DNA from 3 places in the Pedococcus sp. P3_C7 genome. Region 2 is predicted to be linked to each of the others. Evidence: riboswitches for the same ligand, from Rfam matches in the RefSeq annotation. Region 2 holds a riboswitch; each other region holds the start of a gene.
What was found. A riboswitch is a leader RNA that binds a small molecule or an ion and turns the genes downstream of it on or off. The one in region 2 is predicted to bind S-adenosylmethionine.
Positions count from the first base shown of each region.

Region 1: another riboswitch for S-adenosylmethionine. It lies ahead of AC1DS4_RS00505 (aminotransferase class V-fold PLP-dependent enzyme); the one in region 2 lies ahead of metX (homoserine O-acetyltransferase MetX).
Region 3: another riboswitch for S-adenosylmethionine. It lies ahead of ssuE (NADPH-dependent FMN reductase); the one in region 2 lies ahead of metX (homoserine O-acetyltransferase MetX).

Region 1 is NZ_JBFUHC010000001.1:104,646-112,339, forward strand. Features, by position in the region: gene dapA (4-hydroxy-tetrahydrodipicolinate synthase) at 1-489, shown strand, start outside; gene AC1DS4_RS00500 (ribonuclease J) at 486-2,171, shown strand; gene AC1DS4_RS00505 (aminotransferase class V-fold PLP-dependent enzyme) at 2,296-3,705, opposite strand; SAM riboswitch class IV at 3,746-3,858, opposite strand; gene AC1DS4_RS00510 (FtsK/SpoIIIE family DNA translocase) at 4,249-6,987, shown strand; gene AC1DS4_RS00515 (multidrug effflux MFS transporter) at 7,049-7,694, shown strand, end outside.
Region 2 is NZ_JBFUHC010000013.1:164,764-172,457, reverse strand. Features, by position in the region: gene AC1DS4_RS18305 (RNA polymerase sigma factor) at 1-1,091, opposite strand, end outside; gene AC1DS4_RS18300 (universal stress protein) at 1,340-1,741, opposite strand; gene metX (homoserine O-acetyltransferase MetX) at 1,851-2,987, opposite strand; SAM riboswitch class IV at 3,005-3,115, opposite strand; gene AC1DS4_RS18290 (DUF4192 domain-containing protein) at 3,209-4,291, opposite strand; gene AC1DS4_RS18285 (YkvA family protein) at 4,469-4,840, opposite strand; gene AC1DS4_RS18280 (EcsC family protein) at 4,973-5,689, opposite strand; gene AC1DS4_RS18275 (sulfurtransferase) at 5,774-6,688, shown strand; gene AC1DS4_RS18270 (SufE family protein) at 6,742-7,176, shown strand; gene AC1DS4_RS18265 (DNA polymerase) at 7,349-7,694, shown strand, end outside.
Region 3 is NZ_JBFUHC010000007.1:6,853-14,546, reverse strand. Features, by position in the region: gene AC1DS4_RS10645 (hypothetical protein) at 1-13, shown strand, start outside; gene AC1DS4_RS10640 (response regulator) at 176-3,580, opposite strand; tRNA gene AC1DS4_RS10635 (tRNA-Phe) at 3,731-3,807, opposite strand; SAM riboswitch class IV at 4,165-4,279, shown strand; gene ssuE (NADPH-dependent FMN reductase) at 4,563-5,138, shown strand; gene AC1DS4_RS10625 (ABC transporter substrate-binding protein) at 5,138-6,193, shown strand; gene AC1DS4_RS10620 (ABC transporter ATP-binding protein) at 6,190-7,035, shown strand; gene AC1DS4_RS10615 (ABC transporter permease) at 7,035-7,694, shown strand, end outside.

The sequences.
Region 1 (7,694 bases), on a different contig from region 2:
GTCATGCTCTACGACATCCCGGGCCGCACCGGCATCCCGTTCGACACCGCCACGCTCCTCGAGCTCGCCGCCCACGACCGGGTCGTCGCGGTCAAGGACGCCAAGGGCGACGGGTGGGCCTCGACCAAGGTCATGGCCGCGACCGACCTGCTCTACTTCTCCGGCGACGACGCCGCGAACCTGCCCTGGCTCGCCCTCGGTGCCATCGGGGTGGTCAGCGTCGTCGGCCACGTCGCCGGCAAGGACTATGCCGCGATGGTCGCAGCCGTCGACGGCGGCGACCTCGACGGCGCCCGAGACATCCACCGACGGCTGGTCCCCGCCGTCGACGCCATCATGAGCACCTCCCAGGGTGCGATCATGGCCAAGGCCGCGCTCGTCGAGCTCGGCGTCATCGACCACGCGACGGTGCGCTTGCCGCTCGTCGAGTCACCACCGGAGCACCTGGACATCCTGCGCGCCGGTCTCAAGGAGTCTGGCCTGCTGTGAGTCATCCCCACCCCGAGCTGAACCTGCCCCGGCCGCTCGCGAAGAACGGCGTGCGCATCATCGCGCTCGGCGGTCTCGGCGAGGTCGGCCGCAACATGGCGGTCATCGAGCACGACGGCCAGCTGCTCGTCATCGACTGCGGCGTGTTGTTCCCTGAGGACCACCACCCCGGCGTCGACCTGATCCTCCCCGACTTCGAGTACCTCGAGGACCGGCTCGACGACATCCAGGCGATCGTGCTGACCCATGGCCACGAGGACCACATCGGCGCGGTGCCCTACCTGCTCAAGCTGAAGCGCGACATCCCGATCGTGGGGTCGATGCTGACACTGGCGCTCATCGAGGCCAAGCTCAAGGAACACCGGATCACGCCGTACACCCTCGGGGTCAGAGAGGGGATGCGCGAGAAGCTGGGCGTCTTCGACTGCGAGTTCGTGGCGGTCAACCACTCGATCCCGGACGCCCTCGCGGTGTTCGTCCGGACACCCGGCGGAACGATCCTGCACACCGGTGACTTCAAGATGGACCAGCTGCCGCTCGACAACCGGCTCACCGACCTGCGCGCGTTCGCGCGGCTGGGGGAGGAGGGCGTCGACCTGTTCATGACGGACTCGACCAACGCCGAGGTGCCCGGCTTCACGACGCCGGAGAAGGACATCGCGCCGGCCATCGACAAGGTCTTCCGCGACGCGGAGCGCCGGATCATCGTGGCCTGCTTCTCCTCGCACGTGCACCGCGTCCAGCAGGTGCTCAACGCCGCCGAGACGGCCGGCCGCAAGGTCGCCATGGTGGGCCGGTCGATGGTGCGCAACATGGGGATCGCCGCCGAGCTGGGGTACCTCCACGTGCCCGACGGCGTGCTCGTCGACGTCAAGAAGCTCGACAAGTTCCCCGACGACAAGGTCGTCCTGATCTGCACGGGGTCGCAGGGCGAGCCGATGGCGGCCCTGTCGCGGATGGCCAACCGTGACCACCGCATCGACGTGGGAGAGGGCGACACGGTCCTGATGGCCTCGTCGCTCATCCCCGGCAACGAGAACGCCGTCTACCGCATCATCAACGGCCTCATGCGGCTCGGTGTCAACGTCGTGCACAAGGGCAACGCCAAGGTGCACGTCTCCGGCCACGCCAGCGCCGGTGAGCTGCTCTACTGCTACAACATCGTCAAGCCCCGCAACGTGATGCCGGTGCACGGCGAGTGGCGACACCTCGTCGCCAACGCCGAGCTCGCGGTCCAGACCGGTGTGCCGCGCGAACAGGTCGTGCTGGCCGAGGACGGCGTGGTCGTCGACCTCGTCGACGGCGTCGCGCGCATCGTCGGGGCGGTCCCGTGCGGCTACGTCTACGTCGACGGGTCCTCGGTGGGTGAGTTCGACGAGGCGCTGCTCAAGGACCGCCGGATCCTGCGTGACGAGGGGTTCATCTCGGTCATCGTCGTGATCGACTCCGCCACGGGCAAGATCGCCGCGGGACCGGAGATCCAGGCCCGGGGTTTCGCCGAGGACGACGAGATCTTCAGCCAGGTGCGGCCCAAGATCGAACAGGCGCTCGCCGAGGCCACCGGCAACGGCGTCACCGACTCCCACCAGCTCGAGCAGGTCATGCGTCGCGCGATCGGTGGCTGGGTCGGCGGCAAGATCCGTCGCCGCCCGATGATCATCCCGGTCGTCATCCAAGCCTAGCCTGCGCCTGCTCCACCCGAGAAGGGCGCGCTTCACCCGAGAACCGTTTCCGGGTGAAGCGCACCTTTATCGGGTCACCCGATAAAGGTGCGGCAGGTGGGGCTCGGGTATGCCGCGGGGGCGGCTACCAGGGGCGCGCGAGGTCGAGCGCGCGCGGGTCGCCGACCGGCAACCACCCCTGCGGTCCGTTGACGTAGTCGGCGCGGGGTCCGTGCTCGGCGAGCTCGGCCACGGCTGACAGCAACCGCTCGACGTGCTCAGCGGTCGTGGCCAGCCCGACACTGGCGCGGACGGCGGTCGTGGACCCCACGGCGTGGGGGTCGTCGAGCAGGGCGTCGACGCACAGGTGCGCACAGAACTTGCCGTCCCGGACCCCGATGCCGTGCTCGGCCGACAGGGCCGCGGACACCAGTGACGAGTCGACCCCGTCGATGGTGAAGGTCGCCACGGCAACGCGCTCGTGGTCCGGGCTGAAGAGGGAGTAGGTCTGCACGCCGTCGATGGCGGCCAGACCGTCGAGCAGACGCTGGCCCAGCGTGCGCTCGTGCTCCTCCACCGCGTCCGCGTGCGCCCGCAGGGCATGGCACGCGGCAGCGAGGGCGATCGCGCCGATGACGTTGGGACTGCCGCCCTCGTGGCGTGCGGCCCCCTTCTGCCACACGACTGCGCGCTCGGTCACGGACTTGGTGGCGCCGCCGCCGGCGAGGTAGGGCGCCGCAGCGTCGAGCCAGTCCGCCCGGCCTGCCAGGACTCCCGTGCCGAACGGTGCGTACAGCTTGTGGCCGGACAGCACGGCGTAGTCGACACCGAGGTCGTCCAGGTCCACGCGGCGGTGGGGGGCGTACTGCGCGGCGTCGAGGACCACCCTCGCGCCCGCCTGGCGGGCGATCGCCGCCAGCTCGCGGACCGGCCAGATCTCTCCCGTGACGTTGGAGGCGCCGGCGAGCACGACCAACCGATGGCGGCCGGGGTGGTCGCGAAGCGCAGTCCGCAGGAGCGCCCTCGCGTCGCTGATGCTGCCGGGGACCGGAAGCCGGTGGGTGCGCTGGTGGGGCCACGGCAGAAGCGCGGCGTGGTGCTCGGACTCGAAGACGAAGACCTGCGTGTGGCGCGGCAGACATCGCGCCAGGAGATTGAACGAGTCGGTGCTGTTGCGGGTGAAGACGACCTCGTCGCCCTCGCGTGCCCCGACGAACGACCGCACCTCGGCCCGCGCCTGCTCGTACCAGGACGAGGTCACCCGGGAGGCCCAGCCATTGCCGCGGTGGACCGAGGAGTAGGTGCGCACCGCCGTGTCGACGGCCTTCTTGACGCTGACCAGCGCCGGCGTGGACGCCGCGTGGTCGAAGTTGGCGTAGTCCACGGCCCCGTCCAGCGTCGGCACGAGCAGCGACTCCGACACGACCGCGGGCAGCGGGCCGACCTCGCCCAGTGACCGGGCATCGGGAACAGGGCGGAGGTGGCTCTGGGTGCGGGCGTGCGCGAGGGGGGCGCTGCGACGGAAGGCTGGTGGCGGGGTGCTCGCGATCGACATGGGTAGAGCTCCTGGTCCGGGTGGGACCCGAGAGCTCCCGAGTCCGCGCTTGCCGGCTGCGGGTGCAGTCGGCCCGGTCGTCACCCGGAGCACCCCACCGCGGAGGAGGGTTGCTGGTCAGCAAGCCGGGGCTGTGCGCTGACACTCATGACCTGTCGTCGAGGGTAGCGGCACGGGTCGAGCGGGATCCAGCACGTGGGCGTGGGTTCCCGCGATCTGAGATGGCGGAAGTCCGTGACCGCCAGGTGGCCGGAGGCAGGGCCGAGCGATCTGGCGGGGCGGGTCGGCATCGCCGTCCCCACGCGACCCTTCCCCCTGTGCGCGCCTGTGCCGACGACCACTGCTGGTCGTCGGCACAGGCCCCGCCAGACGCAAGGCCCAGCGTCCCACCGGGCGTGCGCCCTGGTAAGGGCTACCTGCCCTTCGTACCCGATCGGGGAGGGCAACTCGGCCGTTCGGGCCAGGGCGATCCGGACACATTGCCTGCGGGTGGAACGCGTGTGACGCGTGTGTCCCGTGTGACCTTCGCGTAGCCTGCGGAGCATGGCGACACGTCCGTCCACCCCAGCACGATCAAATGCAGGGTCGCGCTCGTCGGGGAGCCGGGGCACCGCAACACGCCCCGCCAACCGCAAGAGCAGCACACCCCGCAAGTCCCCAGCGCGTGGCAAGGCCAGCGGTGGCGGACTGCCGCTGCCCCTGCGCGCGGTCCGCGGCACCTGGATGGGCATGGCACACGTGGCCGGCGGCGCGGTGCGCCGGGTCGGCACCAGCGCCCGTGAGCTCGAGCCCGAGCACCGACGTGACGGGCTCGGCTTCTTCCTCATCGGACTGTCGATCCTCGTCGCCGCCCGGGAGTGGTGGGCCTTCGAGGGCGCCCTCGGCGACGTCGTGCACGCCGTCGTCGCAGGCACCTTCGGACGCGTCGCCTATGCCGTGCCGCTCGCCCTGCTCTTCCTGGGCATCCGCTTCCTGCGCGCGCCGCAAGAGGACTCGGCCAACTCCCGCCTCGGTGTCGGTCTCGGCGCGCTCGCCTTCGCCGCCTCGGGGTTGGCCCACGTCGCCGCCGACATCCCCACCCCGCCCCAGGGCGCCGACGGGATGCGTGACGGTGGCGGCATCATCGGGTTCCTGGCATCCAGCCCGCTCGAGGCGGCGGTGTCGGTCTACGGCACCGTGCCGATCCTGTTGATGGTGGGCTTCTTCGGCCTCCTGGTGATGACCGCGACGCCCGTGCACATGGTCCCCACCCGCCTCGCCGAGCTGCGCGACCACCTCCTCCACCGGGGGACGGTCGACGCCGGGAAGGACCCGCTCGCCGACGCGGTCGAGGACAAGCCCAGGCGTCGTCGCCGCGTGATCGACCCGGAGGGTCCGCTCGAGGGGGACGAGGCGTTCGAGCAGGCCGCTCTCGTGGCACCCGACGGTCGGCGGTTCCGCCCCGGCGAGAAGCGCCCCACCTCGCCCGGCGTTCTGGCCCCTTCGGCGACTGCCGAAACCACCTCGCCCGCCAAGGGCCCGGCCATCGAGGTCAAGGCCGCCCTCGAGGCGCCCCCGACGACCCCGCTGCCACAGCGAGTCGAGCAGCTCGCGCTCGCCGGCGACATCACCTACACGTTGCCCGACAACGCCATCCTTGAGCCGGGTTCCCCGCACAAGACCCGCAGTGCCGCGAACGACCGCGTGGTCGAGTCGCTGAGCCAGGTGCTCGAGCAGTTCGACATCGATGCCCAGGTCACCGGCTTCAGCCGTGGACCGACGGTCACCCGCTACGAGGTCGAGCTCGGCCGTGGCACCAAGGTCGAGCGCGTCACCGCGCTCTCCAAGAACATCGCGTATGCCGTGGCCTCGGCCGACGTCCGCATCCTGTCGCCGATCCCGGGCAAGTCCGCGATCGGCATCGAGATCCCCAACGCCGACCGCGAGAAGGTCAGCCTCGGCGACGTGCTCCGCAGCCAGGCAGCGCGGGGCAACGAGCACCCGATGGTGATGGGCGTCGGCAAGGACGTCGAGGGCGGCTACGTCATCGCCAACCTCGCCAAGATGCCGCACCTGCTCGTCGCGGGCGCCACCGGCGCGGGCAAGTCCAGCTTCGTCAACTCGATGATCACCTCGATCCTCATGCGGGCCACGCCCGACGAGGTGCGCATGGTCCTGGTCGACCCCAAGCGGGTGGAGCTCACGGCATACGAGGGGATCCCGCACCTCATCACGCCGATCATCACGAACCCCAAGAAGGCCGCCGAGGCGCTCGCCTGGGTGGTGCGTGAGATGGACACGCGCTACGACGACCTCGCGCAGTTCGGTTTCAAGCACATCGACGACTTCAACAAGGCGGTCAAGGCGGGCAAGGTCAAGCCGCTGGCGGGCTCGGAGCGGGTCATCCACCCGTACCCGTACCTGCTGGTCATCGTCGACGAGCTCGCCGACCTGATGATGGTCGCGCCCCGGGACGTCGAGGAGTCGATCGTCCGGATCACGCAGCTGGCACGGGCCGCGGGCATCCACCTGGTGCTGGCGACCCAGCGCCCGTCCGTCGACGTCGTCACCGGCCTCATCAAGGCCAACGTGCCGTCGCGGATGGCGTTCGCGACCTCGTCGCTGGCAGACAGCCGGGTCGTGCTCGACCAGCCCGGTGCCGAGAAGCTGATCGGTCAGGGCGATGCGCTGTTCCTGCCGATGGGCTCCTCCAAGACGATGCGCGTCCAGGGTGCGTGGGTCACCGAGTCCGAGATCCAGCAGGTCGTCAAGCACGTGACCGGCCAGCTCAAGCCCAGCTACCGCGACGACGTCACCGTGGTGGCGGCCAAGAAGCAGGTGGACGACGACATCGGCGACGACCTCGAGCTGCTGCTCCAGGCCACCGAGCTCGTCGTGACGACCCAGTTCGGCTCGACGTCGATGCTCCAGCGCAAGCTGCGCGTCGGGTTCGCCAAGGCAGGTCGGCTCATGGACCTGCTCGAGTCCCGCGGGGTGGTGGGTCCGTCCGAGGGTTCCAAGGCGCGCGACGTGCTGATCAAGCTCGACGACCTGCCCATGACCTTGGCGCTCATGCGTGGGGACGAGGTGCCCGAGATGGAGCCGGTGTTCGACGGACAGGCGGCGGATCCTGACGACACGGGTGTCGAGCGGACGGACGAGGTCGCCCTTGCGGGTTCCGGCTACACGCCCGGTTACGCGCCCGACTCACGCTACGACAACGACCCGGTGGCGAGAGGGCTCGCCGGTCGCGAGGAAGTCGAGGAGTCCCTCGACGCCTGGGAGCTCACCGGCAGGGACTGACCAGCCCAGAGATGAAGGGCGCGGGATGAAATAGACCTGTGCCCTTCGTCGTTGCGCAGAGGTGACTGCCGCTCCCGAGACCCTGACTGACGCCACCGCCCCGACTCCGACAGCCCCGACTTCGACCGCGACCTCCACGCGCAGGCCGTCACCGCATCCCAGCACCGGTGTCCAGCCGGCCCCGACGGGCCGTTCGTACCTCCGCTTCGTCCTCGTGCTCGGCGCGTTGATCGCGATCGGTCCGCTGACCATCGACACCTACCTGCCGGCGCTGCCGTCGATCACCCGCGACCTCGCGGCGTCGGAGTCGGCCGTGCAGGGCACGCTGACCGGCATCCTGCTGGGCATGGGGCTCGGGCAGCTCCTCGTCGGGCCGCTTGCGGACGCCATCGGACGCCGCCGACCACTCATCGCCGGGCTGGCGCTGCACATCGCGGCCTCGGTGTTCTGTGCGTTCGCCCCGACCATCGAGCTGCTCACCGTCGGCCGGGCGATCCAGGGGCTGGGCAACGCGGCCGTGTCCGTGGTTGCCATGGCGATGGTGCGCGACCTCTTCGCGGGGTCGGCTGCCGCGACGATGCTGTCCCGCCTGATGCTCGTCATGGGTCTCGCGCCGGTGCTCGCCCCGACCTTGGGCGGCTTCATCCTCCGGCTCACCTCGTGGCGCGGGGTGTTCGTCATCCTCGCCGTGGCGGGTGTGCTCCTGG
Region 2 (7,694 bases):
GTGTAGTCGAACTTCTCCACCGCACGGATCAGGCCGAGGTTGCCTTCCTGGATCAGGTCCAGGAAGAGCATGCCGCGACCGGTGTAGCGCTTGGCGAGCGACACCACGAGGCGCAGGTTGGCCTCGAGCAGGTGGTTCTTGGCCTTCTTGCCGTCCTGGGCGATCCACCACAGCTCACGCTTGAGCTTCATCTCGATCTTGTCGCCCGAGTTGAGCCGCTCCTCGGCGAACAGCCCGGCCTCGATGCGCTTGGCGAGCTCGACCTCCTGCTCGGCGTTGAGCAGGGCGACCTTGCCGATCTGCTTGAGGTAGTCCTTCACCGGGTCGGCGGTGGCACCGGCGGTGACGACCTGCTGGACAGGAGCGTCGTCCTCGTCGTCATCGCGCAGGACGAAGCCGGAACCCTCGTCCTCGTCGTCCTTCTTCTCGTCCTCGGTGTCGTCCTCGACGACGACGTCCTCGAGCTCGGACTCGACCACGTCGGTGGGCTCTGCCGGCACCGCCTCGTCGTCGCCGTTGCCGGCCGCGTCAGCCGCCGTGGCAGTGGCGTCCGTGGCCTCGGTCTTGGCTGCCGACTTCGTGGTCGCGGCCTTCTTCGTGGCCGGAGCTGCCTCGCCCGCGGCTGCGGCGGCGGCCTTCTTCGTCGTGGTCGCCTTCGCCGGCGCCGTCTTGCTGGTCGCAGTCTTGGCGGTCGCAGTCTTGACGGGGGTGGCCTTCGCCGACTCGGCCTTCGGCGACGCAGCCTTGGCCGTCGACTTGGCGGCAGGTGCGGCAGTCTTGACTGCCGTCTTGGCGGCCGCCTTCTTGGCCGGCGCGGTCGTCGTCTTCTTGCGGGTGCTCGTCGCAGCCACCGCGCGTGAGGCGGTGGCCGAGTCGAGGGTCACGTGGATGCCCTGCTCGTCCAGGGAACGCAGCACAGCCTTCATCCGCTTGGGTGCGATCTCGGCCCCCTCCAGGGCATCACGCAACTGACCACTGTCGACCGAGCCGTTGGTGCGGCCCTGCTTGAGCAGCTTCTGCAGTGCGGGGTGGGAGAACTCGGGGGGAAGAGACGGTGCGGGGCTCGCAGCCTTCTTGGACACAGGCGACACGGACTACCTTTCGTCGCGGACTCGCGGCACGGCGCACGTCATCACAGCCATGCTTGAGGATGTCTGTGACAACAACAGCGGGAGTGGAAGTATTGCCGAGATCGGCTGGGCTGGACCCTGACGAGATCTCGTTGACGACATTGTAAAACGAGTTGCCCGCAGATCACGCATCGGCACACTGCCGACACCGCGCGATGTCTCGCTGGACAGCCATGGAGAGCCGTGCCGGACCGGTGCAGACAGTCGCCTCAGGCGTCGGCCTTGACGGCCAGGACGGGGCACGACGCGTCGAGCAGGATGCGCTGGGCGTTCGAGCCCAGGATGAGCTTGCCGACGGGGGTGCGACGACGCAGGCCGATGACGATGAACTCCGCGTGCTCCTCCTCGGCCACCGCGATCAGGTCCTCGGCCGGCTCGTTGCCCCGGACGAGCTGACGCACCTCGTGCTCCAGCCCCTCCTCGTCGAGCTCGCCCTGGATGCGGGAGAGGTCGGCATCGAAACGGTTCGCCTCCTCACTGTCGAAGTCTCGGCCACCGCGCTGGGAGTTGATGACGATCAGCTTGGACTTGCGTAGCAGCGCCTCGTCCGCGGCCCGGCGCAGAGCCGCCCGCCCTTCCTTCGTCGGCACATATCCCACAACGATGGCCACAGGGACCTCCTACGTTCAGTTGACCGAGTAGCGGTGCGACCGGGTGGTGGACCCGGGGCACACCAGGCGACGGCAGCCGCTGGGCCCGACCGTACCGGAAATCCCCCCGTCAGGCAGGGCCTGCGAGAACCCGGGCCACGATCTGCCCGACCTGCTCGATCTCGATGAGGAACCCGTCGTGGCCGTAGTCGGAGTGCACGGTGTGCAGCTGGGCCGCCGGGACGGCGTCGGCGATCTCTCGGGACAGCCGCGGCGGGTAGAGCCGGTCCGAGTCGACGGCGACCACCGCCACCTGAGCGGAGATCCTGGCGAGCGCCGCGGCGACCCCCCCACGGCCTCGTCCGACGTCGTGGGAGTTCATCGCCTCGGTGAGGACGACGTAGGAGTTGGCATCGAATCGTCCGGCCAGCTTGCCGGCGTGGTGGTCGAGGTAGGACTCGACGGCATAGCGGCCGTGACCGCCCAACGGGTCCTCCGCCTCCTGCGGCTCGCGACCGAAGCGCTCGTGCAGCTCGAGCTCGCTGCGATAGGTGACGTGCGCGATCCGCCGCGCGATCCCGAGCCCGGTCTCGGGACCGGGGCCGCGCTCGTAGTAGTCGCCGCCGTGGAAGTCGCCGTCCGCGCGGATCGCCAACAGCTGCGCCTGACACCAGCCGATCTGCTCCGCCGTGGCGTATGCCGTGCTGGCCAGCACGATGGCCGTCGCGACCCGTTCGGGGTGGGTCACCGCCCACTCGAGGACCCGCATCCCGCCCATCGAGCCACCCAGGATGGCGTGCCAGCGGTCGATGCCGAGGACGTCGGCGAGCAGGGCCTCGGTCTGCACCTGGTCACGCACGGTGACGAAGGGGAAGCGGCTCCCCCACGGGGCACCGTCGATGGCCGGCGAGGACGGGCCGGTGCTCCCCTGGCAGCCGCCCAGGACGTTGGCGGCAACGACGAAGTAGCGGTCGGTGTCGAGCGGCCGACCGGGGCCGATCAGCCCGTCCCACCAGCCCGGCGTCGGGTGACCAGGGCCGGTCGGGCCCTCGACGTGGCTGTCACCGGTGAGGGCGTGCTCGACGAGAATGGCGTTGTCACCGGCGGCGCTGAGCTCACCCCAGGTCTCGTAGGCCACCCGCACCCCGGGAAGGACGCCACCGCGCTCGAGCTCGATCGCGCCGAGGTCGACGAACTGGCGTCGACCGACCGGGTCACCGTCGCGCCAGGCACCTGACGTCGCTCGTGGTGGGGAGGTCGTGGTCATCGAAACTGCTCCTGTGGCGCTCGCGCTTGCCGCCCAGGTCAGGGTCGGCCGGGTCTTCACCCGGGGCACCCCACCGCGAGGAGGGTTGCCGCCCAGCAAGCCGGGGCTTGGTGCTGGGACTCATGACCTGGCGACCATCATACGAGGAGGCCGTCGGCGTGTCCGCGGCGTCCGCACGATGGACGCGTCGCCGCCGACCGTGACGCGCGCGAGGACTTGGGTCAGCCCGACCGCAGCTCGGCTGCGCGCTGCGCGCCGTGGCTGCCGGGACGCACGCCGAGGTCGAGCATGCGCTCGAGCAGCTGCGCCAGCCGGTAGTCGGGGCGCGCCCGGAGCGCCCGGTCCACGCAGGTCCGGGCCAACGCGCCGTCGCCCTGCCACCAGGCACAGTTGGCGAGCACGGTGAGCGCCGGAGCCGCGTGGTCGTCGGGGACCGACCTGACCAGGGACTGCAACCTCGCCAGAAGACGGCGACCGGCCCCGGCCGACGGCCCTGCCCCCGGGCTGCGGTGCCAGGTGGGAGCCGGCAGCGTGCAGCGCAAGGCGTCGACGAGGTCCGGCGACAGGGAGTCCAGGGGCAGGGCACCAGGGCACAGCCAGGCCACGAGTCCGTCGCGCAGCGCGAGGTCCTCCAGGCTGCGCACGAGCAGGCAGACCTCGGCGGGCCCGAGCTCTGCGACCTCGGGCGCGTCACCGGTCACGTCGCAGACCACCGACCAGCGCGACAGCGCCTCGAGCCGACGGGCAGCATCGAGGCGTTCCGACTCGGGCTCCGAGCCGCTACCCAGCTCTGCTGCCACCGCCTCGGCGAGGACCGGGTCCGCGGCGACGAGGTCGGCGATCGCGGACCTACCCGGGAGGGGCGCGATCTCGAGCCCGACGTACTCGGCCACGGCGGGGGTGTCGGCCGCCTCCGGGACCGGCGCGCCCTCGGCCGGACAGCATCCGTCGGCGCAGTCGATGGCGAACCAGCGCCCGTCGCGGACGACAAGTCGGTCCAGGACCTCGAGGTCGGCCTCGGTCGCCAGGCGACGCACGGCGTCAAGACCGGGCCTGCTCGAGCCCGCCGCCGTCTCGTAGCCGACGAGCATGACCGCCTCGGGCCGGTCCTGCAGCAGCGGAGCCACGAGGACGCGGCCGACCTGCTCCGCGTCCTGGGGTGGTGGCAGGTCGATCCGCTCGATCAACCCGACGCTGCGACCGTGGAGGGCGACCAGCACGATCGAGTCCTGGGGGTGGTAGCCGAGCTGGTAGGGCAGCACGGCGACGACATCGGCCGGGCCGCGCAGTCTGATCTGGCTCATGGGCCAACGCTGGCGTCCCGGGGGCCATCGCGTCAGGGGCCGGAGCCAGCCCTGTGGACAGGCGCACCAACGCCGACGGGGTGGGGCTGCTCCGCGCCGCCACGGCGCGACAACGGCGTCCTCACACCCCGCCATGCCCTCGACAAAACCCGACCGAGCGAGTGAGACGTGCTGGAGTCAGCGGACGACGTCGCCCTCCACGGTCTCGTGCGCCCTCGCCGGCGTGGTGCGCTCCCAGGCCAGGAACGACTCGGTCTCGTTGACGACGGTCGCAGCGATCCACGACACCACCACCGCGTCGTCGGCGAGGCCGAAGACGGACAGAGCCAGCTCGGGGATCAGGTCGATGGGCGACACGACGTAGGCCACCGCGCCGAGAACCATCAGGAGCCGACCGCGGGTGGTCCCGGCATACTCGCCGCGAAAGGTGGCCCGGAACAGCCGGGGCAGGCTCATCAGGCGTTCACCCAGCGCGGGCGATCCCGGACGGGTCGCGGTGCGGACTGCGGTGGCGATGGTGCGCAGGGCACCGAAGCGGGTCATGGCCATGGTCAGACTCCCGTTGTTCGAGGGCGCAGGCTCCGGGTACCACGATGGCCCGGACACGGTTCAAACGACCTGGGTGCCCCGGTGATTCCCGGCGCCTCCCCCAGCCTGCGTCCAACCGGCGCAGCACGCCACTCAGAAGCCAGTGGCCCTGGGCGGGAACTCGTGACGCGCGTGGTCGGCGATCTTCTTGAGCAGGTAGCTGTCGAGGCCCGCGCCGACGACACCGCCGATGACGGGCACGCCCTTGCCGAACCGGCTCAGCGTCTTCTTCCCAGCGGTCGACAGCAGCCGGAAGCCGACCGCCTTGTTGACCACCATCAACGCAGGCCCGGGCAGCCGCTGGGCCGCGAGGTTGGCGAGTCGGCCGGTCGAGGCCACGCCTGCCTTCTTGAGCAGGTCGTCCGCGTCGGCTCCCACGAGGGTGAGCAGTACCGCCGACCGGATCTCGGGTCGCTTGATGTCGTAGCCGCGCAGGGACGCGATCGCGGCCACCATCCGGGTCGCCACGACGTAGAACTCGACGACGTTGGCGGGAAGCGCCACGGGCAGCGTGACGAACCCACCGAGTCCGGTGACGAAACCACCGGCGGCCGCGAGCCTGAGGTGACCTCGGACCACGGCGTCGACGGCCTCCTCGGCTCCGGGCTTCTCGGCCCGCCGGACGTCGGCGACCTTCTGCGCCGAGTCGAACGGACCCTTGCCGTCGATGCCGACGTCGAGCAGGCTCTCGATCAGGCCGGTCACGGCTCCGGAGAACATCCCCGAGTCCTCGCGGGGGGCCCTCGCCTGTTCGAGCGCCGAGGTCGGCTTCGCCTGCGCCTCGTCCTTGCCCATTCCGAGAAAGCCCACGTCAGCACCCCTCCGGGTTTGGTTTCGGTCGGTCGCCGCCATCCTGCCATGTGGCCCCGTGACCAGCGGGATTAGCCTTGGGACATGGTCGACACCGCTGACTCCCCCTCCGCCACCTTCACCCAGTACGCCCACCCCGAAAGGCTCGTCAGCACGCAGTGGCTGGCCGACCAGATCGAGGCCGGCGCCGTCGGCGGGCCCGACGGCATCGTCGTCCTGGAGTCCGACGAGGACGTGCTGCTCTACGACACGGGCCACATCCCGGGCTCGCTCAAGCTGGACTGGCACCAGGACCTCAACGACCCGGTGGTGCGCGACTACGTCGATGCCGAGCAGTTCGCTGCGGTCATGTCGGCCCGCGGTGTCGGCCGAGACACCACGGTCGTGATCTACGGCGACAAGAACAACTGGTGGGCCGCCTACGCGCTGTGGGTGATGAGCCTGTTCGGACACGAGGACGTGCGGCTGCTCGACGGCGGCCGCGCCAAGTGGGTGGCCGAGGGTCGCGAGCTGACCCGCGAGGTCCCGGCCGTGGGCAGCCTCGCCGGCGACGCGGCATACCCAGTGGTGGAGCGCGACGACGCGCCGATCCGCGCGTTCAAGGAGGACGTGCTCGCCCACCTCGGTGGGCCGCTGGTCGACGTGCGCTCCCCCGGCGAGTTCAGCGGCGAGCTGCTGCACATGCCGGACTACCCCCAGGAGGGCGCCATGCGCGGAGGACACATCCCCGGCGCCAAGTCGGTGCCGTGGGCGCGAGCGGCCAACGAGGACGGCACCTTCAAGTCGCGCGAGGACCTCGAGGCGATCTACCTCCAGGAACAGGGACTGTCGCCCAGCGATGCCACGATCGCCTACTGCCGCATCGGCGAGCGGTCGTCGCACACGTGGTTCGTCCTCACCCACCTGCTGGGTTTCGACGCCGTCCGCAACTACGACGGCTCGTGGACCGAGTGGGGCAACTCCGTCCGAGTGCCGGTCGAACAGGGTGCGTCGCAGTGACCAGTGCCGTGAGTGGCACAGCGTCCACCCAGCCGGCGCCCTTGCCTGCCGCGATGCAGGAGATCGCCGACGACTTCGCGGAGCTGCTTGCGCCGCAACGCCTCGAGCTCCTGCTGGAGTTCAGTGAGGGCCTGCCCGACCTCCCCGAGAGGTATGCCGGTCGGCTGGGTGAGATGGAGCAGGTCCACGAGTGCCAGTCCCCGATCTTCCTGGCGGTCGAGGTCGCCGAAGAGCCGCTCGATCAGCCCGGCGAGCGCGCGGTGCACCTGTTCTTCTCGGCGCCGGCCGAGGCACCGACCACGCGCGGGTTCGCGGGGATCCTCAGCGAAGGGCTCGACGGCCTGACCGCTGCCGAGGTGCTGGCGGTGCCGGAGGACGCGCCCTACCGGTTCTCGCTCGGCGAGGCGGTCTCACCGCTGCGGCTGCGGGGCATGGTCGGGATGCTGAGCCGGATCAAGCGCCAGGTCGCCCTCAAGACCCACGCCTGACCCACCCCTGACCCCACCCCCTGCCCCACACCCGCCCGGCCCCACCATTATCGGGTGACCCGATAAAGGTGGGCTTCACCCCGGAACGGTTTCGCGGGGAAGCGGACCTTTGTCGGGTGAAGCAGCCGGGACCGACGGGATCGTCGGTCCCGGGTGCGAGGATGTGCCCGCCATGCCTGCTGCCCACGTCGCCTTCGTCGCCACAGCGGACGGTCGCGCCGCGATCGTGGGTGACCACGTCCAGCTGGTGGGCCGGGCAGACCAGCTCGTCACCCGGGCCTGCGAGCTGGAGGCGGCTGAGGACGTGCGGTGGGTCTGGTGGTCAGCCGGCGGCGATGCCTCAGCCCTCGTCGCGGCCGGGGTGCCGGTGAACCGCTGCTGGGACGTGGCCGAGGCCCACCGCCTGCTCGCGGGCGGGTGGGAGGCGACGCCCCAGGTGGCGTGGGCCGCGGCATACCGACTCGATCGTGCGGGCCTGCCGGCAGCGGCGCGCGGTGACCTCTTCGACTTCCACAGCA
Region 3 (7,694 bases), on a different contig from region 2:
CCAGTCGGCGTAAGGGTGGCCGGCACCTCCCCCTGCGGTGCCGCGCCGTCCGACTCACCCAGCCCCCGTCCCTCAGCCAGACGGGCGCTGGAACGGCAAGAGAGCAAGTCCCTTCAACGGAAGCCACCGGTCATCCCACAGATGACCGGTGGCTTTCGTGATGGAGGCGTGGGGGTCAGGACAGCCGGCGCAGCGTGACAGCGAAGGACTCGAGCGCCCGGACGGCCGCGTCGAGCTCACGTTCCACGGCCACCAGGGCAGGCTGGTCGACGACCACGCCGTCCTCGCCGAGGTGCTCGACGTCCGCGCAGAGCAGTGCGAGCCGTTCGGCCCCGAGGTTGGCCGCGCTGCCCTTGAGACCGTGTGCCGCGCGACTCAGCTCGTGGGCCGCGCCCGCCTCGCGGTGCTCGCGCATGGTGGCCAGCGCGGCCCGGGAATTGGGCCCGAACCTGTCGATGAACCTCAGCAGCATCGTCGGGTCGCCCGGGTCGAGGTCGAGCAGCTCCTCGAGGCGCGAGGGGTCCAGCACGGTGGTGTCCGCCCGAGACGCGAGCCGTCGGCTGTCCGTGGCGTCGGTCTCGGCGCTGTGGTCGCCGTTGACCGGGACCCAGCGCTCCAGGGTGTCGCGCAAGAGCGCCACGTCGACGGGTTTGGTGAGGAAGTCGTCCATCCCCGACTCGAGGCAGCGCTCGCGCTCGCCGGCGATGGCCGCCGCCGTCATCGCGATGATGGGCGTCCGGTACTGGTCGTCCTCGAAGGAGCGAATCATGCGCGTGGCGTCGTAGCCGTCCATCTGGGGCATCTGGCAGTCCATCAGCACCGCGTCGTACGCGCCGTCGGCCGACTGGAACGAGTAGTAGCCGGCCAGCCCGTTCTCGGCGACGTCCACGGCATACCCGAGGCTCTCGAGGATGCCGACGGCCACCAACTGGTTGACCTCGTTGTCCTCCACGACGAGGACGCGGCCCCGGGAACCCATCGGGAGGCGCCGGTCGGCGCGGCCGGGAGTCGAGGAGGCGGTTCCAGGGACGCTCGGCGCACCGCTCGGCGCACCGCTCGGCGGGGCGGTCTCGGCGCGGGCGCCGGCCAGGTCGGCGAGGGTGTCCAGCAGACTGGAGGGCAGCACGGGCTTGGTCAATGACACGTCGATGCCGGCCGCCGTCAGGACCTCCGGATCGAGGTCCATGGCCGAGGTGAGCAGGACGATCCGGGTGTCGCCGAAGCGGCCGTCACCACGCATCATCCGGGCGAACTGCTCGCCGTTGACGCCGGGCATGAGGTAGTCCAGCAGCACCACGTCGAAGGGCTGCCCGCGCCGGTGGGCGTCGTCGAGGAGCCCGAGACCTTCGACCCCCGACGAGGCGATCGCCGCCTCGATCGACCAGCCGGCCAGCTGCTCCTCGAGGATGAAGCGGTTGGTCTCGTTGTCGTCGACGACCAGCACGCGCAGCCCGGCCACCGAGGGCACTGGTGCGGCGACGGCGGCGCTGACGCTGGCCGGCGCGAAGCGCACGGTGAACCAGAACGTGCTGCCGTACCCGGACTCGCTGTTGACGCCGATCTCACCGCCCATGGCCTCGACGATCTGGCGACTGATGGCCAGGCCGAGCCCCGTGCCGCCGTACTCGCGCGTGGTGGAGCTGTCGCCCTGGGAGAACGCCGTGAACAGCCGTTCCTTGACCTCGGGCGTCATGCCCGACCCGGTGTCACTGACCTCGACCCGCAGCACGATGCCTGCGTCGGTGGCCTCCGCGCTCGTCACGTCGCTGGTCTCGACGCGCGTCACGTCGGGCGTCACGTCGCTGGTCGCGTCGCTGGTCTCGTCCGTCGTCTCGACCGTGGCCCGGACGACGACCTCTCCACTGTTGGTGAACTTCACGGCGTTTGCGGTCAGGTTGGAGATGACCTGCCCGAATCGCACGGGGTCGCCGCTCACCACTGCAGGGACGTCCGGGTGGCAGGTCACCGCAAGCTCGAGGTCCTTGGCGCGGGCGCGCTCTGCCATCATGGTGGTGCTCTGCTCGACGATGGCTCGCGGGTCGAAGTCGACCGCCTCGAGGTCGAGCCGCCCGGCCTCGATCTTGGACAGGTCGAGGATGTCGTTGACGAGGGAGAGCAGGCTCCGGCCGGCGCCGTCGATGCCGTCGGCGAGCCGTCGCTGGTGCGGCGTGAGCTCGGTGCGTCCGAGCAGCTCGGACAGCCCGATCACGCCGTTGAGCGGGGTGCGGATCTCGTGGCTCATCGTCGCGAGGAACTCGGACTTGGCCATCGACGCGCTCATCGCGTTGTCGCGCGCCTGCTCGAGTCGCTCGGCGGCCAGCTGACGCTCCGCGACGCGGGAGAAGATCGCCGCCGCCCTGGCCACCGTCAGCCCGTCGCTGTCGGTGGGCGGGGTGGTCGCCCGCGTGTCCATGACGACGACGCACGCGGCGCGGTCCTCGGCCACCACGGGCGCGGCCACGAGGGCGGTGCCCTCCGTCGTGAGGGAGGCTTGGGGGCTGCGCGACTCGACGGCGGCCATCGCGATCCGGGTGGCCTCGGCGACGTCCTGTTCCGGCACGTCGCGGGTCTCGCCCGGGACGGGTTCGAGCTCGCCGTCCCTGGTCACCACCCACGCTGCCACCGGCTGCCATCCCGTGTGCCGTGCCACGTCCTTGAGGATCGTGGGGATGACCTCGGCCAACGTCGTCGCGTCGTTGGCCGCGGTTGCCATGGACGTGAGCAGGGCCAGGGCCTGTTCCGCGTCCTTGCTCTCGGTGATGTCCTGGGAGGTGCCGCCCATGCGCAGGGGGGCTCCGGTGACCTCGTCGCGGGTGAGGCGGCCACGGCCACGGATCCAGCGCAGGGAGCCGTCGCTGTGGAAGATGCGCGCGTCGAACTCGAACTCGCCCGTCTCCTCCAGGGCGCGCCGGACCACCTCGGCCACGGCGTCCCGGTCGTCGGGGTGCATCCGGTCGAGGAAGCCCTGGTAGTTGGGGACGAAGCCGGAGTCGGGCTCCACGCCGTAGATGCGGTAGAGCTCGTCGGACCACGCCACGACGTCGCTGCCGACGTCCCATTCCCAGCTGCCGATCTTGGCGATGTGCTGCGCCTCGGCCAGCTGCGTCTCGCGCCGTTGCAGGGTCTCGATCAGCCGTCGCTGATCGCTGTACTCGGTCACCCGGTGCAACCATCCGACGTGGTTGCCGTCGTCGTCCCTGATCGGGGTGTGGCTGACCAGTGCCCAGAACCGCTCGCCGTTCTTGCGCAGCAGGCTGCACTCGAGGTTGCTGCCGGGGGCGCTGCTGCCCTGCAGTCCGCTCAGGTGTTCGGCGAACTGGGCCTGGCCGGTCGCGTCCAGGGTCTCGAAGACGGACAGCCCGTCCATCTCGTCGACCGTCCTGCCCAGCATCTCCGCAAGTCGTGGGTTCGCGAGCACGGTCCTGCCCTCGGCGTCGAAGACCCACAGGCCGTCGGGCGACGCCTCGACCAGCCAGCGGCTCAGGTCGCCGAGGTCTGCCTTGCCGCCCAGGGTCCCGAGGTCGCTCGCACCTGCGGTACGTCCACGGGCGCCTGGGTCGAGGGGCTGCGGATGCTGCACGCAGTGATCTTCCTTCATCAGCCGCAAAGAAGCGCCCTCAAACACTCAATTCGGCCCAGATCCTGCACCACCAAGCCGCTGAACGACCACAGCGGAGCTGCTCTATCGAGGGGGATGGAGGGGTACCTCGAGGACCTGGGGCTTCTCGGGTGGTGGCCAGGGGCGGGGTCGAACCGCCGACCTTCCGATTTTCAGTCGGACGCTCGTACCAACTGAGCTACCTGGCCGTGGGTGCATGTGCGTGATGGTGACCATGCAATCCAGAACATGCGATCGCGGCGGTCTCGTGCCGAAGCCCGGGGGACCGTCGCGACTGCAGGATCATAGCCGATCCGTGCTGCCCCCTCACAACCGACGGCCATCGCGGAATGGCCCCGCGTGCAACCACGACTTCCTGCGCGGCCTGGGTGCCGAGCCGGTGACGTATGCCGCTGGGCTGGCCGAGCACGAGTGAGCTCGGCCCGTCGGCACGAAGGGCAGCCGCGCAACGGATTCCGTGCGTGGGAGCTCTTTGTCGTCCCACCATGCGAGAGACATATCCTACTTATTTGATAGGCAATGGAGGAGCCGCTACCTTCGACGCAGGTCATGAGCTCCAGTGACAAGCCCCGGCTCGCTGGACGGCAACCCTCCCACTCGCGGTGGGGTGCTCCGGGTGAAGACCAGGTGGCAGTCGAACGACCGCCGCAAGCGCGAGGCTCGAGCCTCATCCGAGGACGGAAACCCATGAAGGACAACGGATCCAGGCAGGCAGCCGATCGCTCCTGCCGACCCGTCCTGCGCAGGCACATCGACCTGCTCAGGGTTTCCAGCGCGCTCTGTCGCCCCTGACGCGCGCCCTCGTCGTTCGTCGGCTTCAGCCGGTCTCTGACCTGCGCTCGTAGGTCTGTTCGGCACCTGCTGCCTCGAAACCCATTCTCCTCCAACGGTTCTGCGCCTCGGCGCGGGACCGGCGATTCCCCTTGCCCGAAAGGATCCACCCATGGCTGTCATTGCCACGATCTCCAGCAGTCCCTCCCTCTCCTCCAAGACCGACGCCGTCCTCTCCGACATCGCGAGACAGCTCCAACGCGCCGGCCACGTCGTCGTCCCGATCGTGTTGCGGGACCTGCCGGCCGGCCCACTCCTGCGCGGGGACGCCCATGACCCCGACGTGGCCCGCGCCGTGGCTGCGCTCGAGGCGGCAGACGCGGTCGTCGTGTCCACCCCGGTCTACAAGGCGGCCTACGGCGGCCTGCTCAAGACCTTCCTCGACCTGCTGCCGCAGTTCGCGCTGCGGGGCAAGGTCGTCCTGCCGGTGGCCACCGGCGGCACGCCCGCCCACGTGCTGGTCGTCGACTATGCCCTCCGCCCCGTCCTGGCGAGCCTGTCGCCGAGCAGCATCACCCCGGGCTGGTTCGTCCTGGCCGACCACGTGAGGCTCGTCGACGGGGGTGAGGCCTTCCTCGACGAGGCTGCCCTGCGCCCGCTGCGCGAGGTCACGACCGTCTTCCTCGACACCGTGGCAGGACGCTCGCTGGTCACCGCGGGTGCCGTGCTCCGCGAGGCGGTGGCCTGATGCGCACGATCCGTGGTTCCTTCACCGCGAGCCGGGCGCTGGTCGCCTCGCTGGCGGCGGCCCTGCCACTCGTCCTGGTGTCCGGCTGCTCGCTCCCGTCGAGCGAGGCCAGCACGTCCGCGAAGGACAAGGGGCCGGTGACCATTCGCTACCAGGGGTGGGCCAACTCGGTGTCGCTACCCGAGCTCGCCTCCGACCTGGGCTACTTCCCCACCCTCAAGCTCAACTGGGTCGGCAACACCACCAGCGGTCCCCAGGACATCCAGTCCGCGGCCACGGGGCAGACCGACTTCGGCGGTGCGTTCTCCGGCGCCGTGGTCAAGCTCATCGGCGCAGGCGCCCCGGTCAAGGCCGTCATCAACTACTACGGCGAGGACGCCAGGACGTTCAACGGCTTCTACGTCAAGAACGACAGTCCGATCCGGACCCCGCACGACCTGATCGGCAAGAAGGTCGCTGTCAACACTTTGGGGGCGCACGCCGAGGCGGTCATCGACACCTACCTGAAGAAGAACGGCCTCACGCCGGAGGAGATCAAGCAGGTGCAGCTGGTCCCACTGCCCCCCAACGACACCGAGCTGGCCGTCCGGCGTGGGCAGGTCGACGTCGGCACCCTCTCGGGGGTCCTGCAGGACCACGCCATCGCCACGGGTGGGCTGCGGTCGCTGTTCAGCGACTACGAGCTGTTCGGCGCCTTCAACGGTGGTCAGTACGTCCTACGGGACGACTTCATCGCCAAGCATCCGGCGGCAGCCAAGGAGTTCGTCACCGGGGTCGCCAAGGCGATCGAGTGGGAGCGCACGAGCTCTCGCGAGACCGTCATCACGCGGTTCACCACCATCATCGAGAAGCGTGGTCGCAACGAGAAGACCGACAACCTCAAGTTCTGGAAGAGCGTGGGAGTCGCCAGCAAGGGCGGCTTGATCAGTGACCAGGACTTCACCCGCTGGGAGCCGTGGCTCGTCGACAGCGGGGTCCTCGAGCAGGGCGCGCTCAAGCCCCGCGACCTCTACACCAACGACTACAACGGGCTCGCGTCGAAGGCGTCCTCATGAGTGCCCACATCGAGCTGCGTGGCGTGACCAAGGAGTTCGCGCTCCGCCCGACCAGGGACCAGCCGCAAGCACGCCCGCTGGTCGCGCTGGACGACGTGTCCCTGGAGGTGCCACGCGGTGAGTTCCTCACGCTGGTCGGACCGAGCGGGTCGGGCAAGACCACCTTGCTCGACCTCCTCGGCGGGCTGAGCCGCCCCACGAGCGGCAGCGTCCTCGTGGACGGCGCCGAGGTGACCGGTCCCGGTCTCGACCGGGGCATCGTCTTCCAGCAGTACGCGCTCTTTCCCTGGCGGACCACCCTCGCCAACGTGACGTTCGGCCTCGAGCAACGGGGACTGAGTCGCCGCGAGCGCACCGAACGGGCCCGCGAGAACCTGGCCCTCGTGGGGCTCGAGGGGTTCGAGGACCGCTACCCCCACGAGCTCTCCGGTGGGATGAAGCAGCGGGTCGCGATCGCCCGGAGCCTGGCCTACCAACCCGGGATCCTCCTCATGGACGAGCCGTTCGCGGCCCTTGACGCGCAGACCCGTGAACAGCTGCAGGACGAGCTGCTGCGGATCTGGCGAGCCACCGACACGACGGTCGTGTTCATCACCCACGGCATCGAGGAGGCGGTCTACCTCGGCCAGCGCGTGGCCGTCCTGAGCGCCCGCCCCGGGCGTCTCAAGGCCCTCGTCGACGTCGACCTCGGCGACCGCGAGTCCACCACGGACCTGCGGTCGGACCCCCGCTTCGTGCACTACCGGCACGAGGTCTGGACGCTCCTGCACGACGAGGTGCGCCGCGCCCAGGACGCCGGTCACCTCAAGATCCAGCCCGACGGCACAGAGAAGGCAGCCTGATGAGCACCGCAACCCTGGACCCAGGTCGTGATCTGACAGCGCCGACGCAGCCCGGCCCGGCACCCGAGGCGAGCGTGGCTCGGCGGGCTGCCACGCGGCATACCTGGTGGGGTGCCGTCGCGCGCCGCCTCGGGCGGGGGACGCGCAGGTCTGCGGCCGTCGTGCTCTTCCTGCTGTTGTGGGAGTTCGGCACGCAGTACCTGCTCGACCCCGCGCGCAAGGTGTTCCTCCCGCCTCTGCACGAGGTGCTCCAGGCGTGGTGGGGACTGGTCCAGAGCGGCCAGCTCCAGCAGCACGTCGCGGCCAGCCTGACCCGGTCGGTGATCGGGTTCAGCGTCGCGGTCGTCGCGGGCATCGGGCTGGGACTCGTGGTGGCGTGGTACGACGGCCTGCGCGAGTTCCTCACGCCGCTGCTGGAAGCCTTCCGCAACACGGCCGCCCTCGCGCTCCTGCCGGTCTTCGTCCTACTGCTCGGGATCGGGGAGACGAGCAAGATCTCGATCGTCGCGTACGCGAGCTTCTTCCCGGTGCTGCTCAACACGATCGCCGGGGTGCGCACGGTCGACCCGCTCCTCGTCAGGGCCGCCCGGTCGCTGGGGCTGGGCAGCCTGAGGCTGTTCCAGAAGGTGGTCCTGCCCTCCGCGGTGCCCACCATCTTC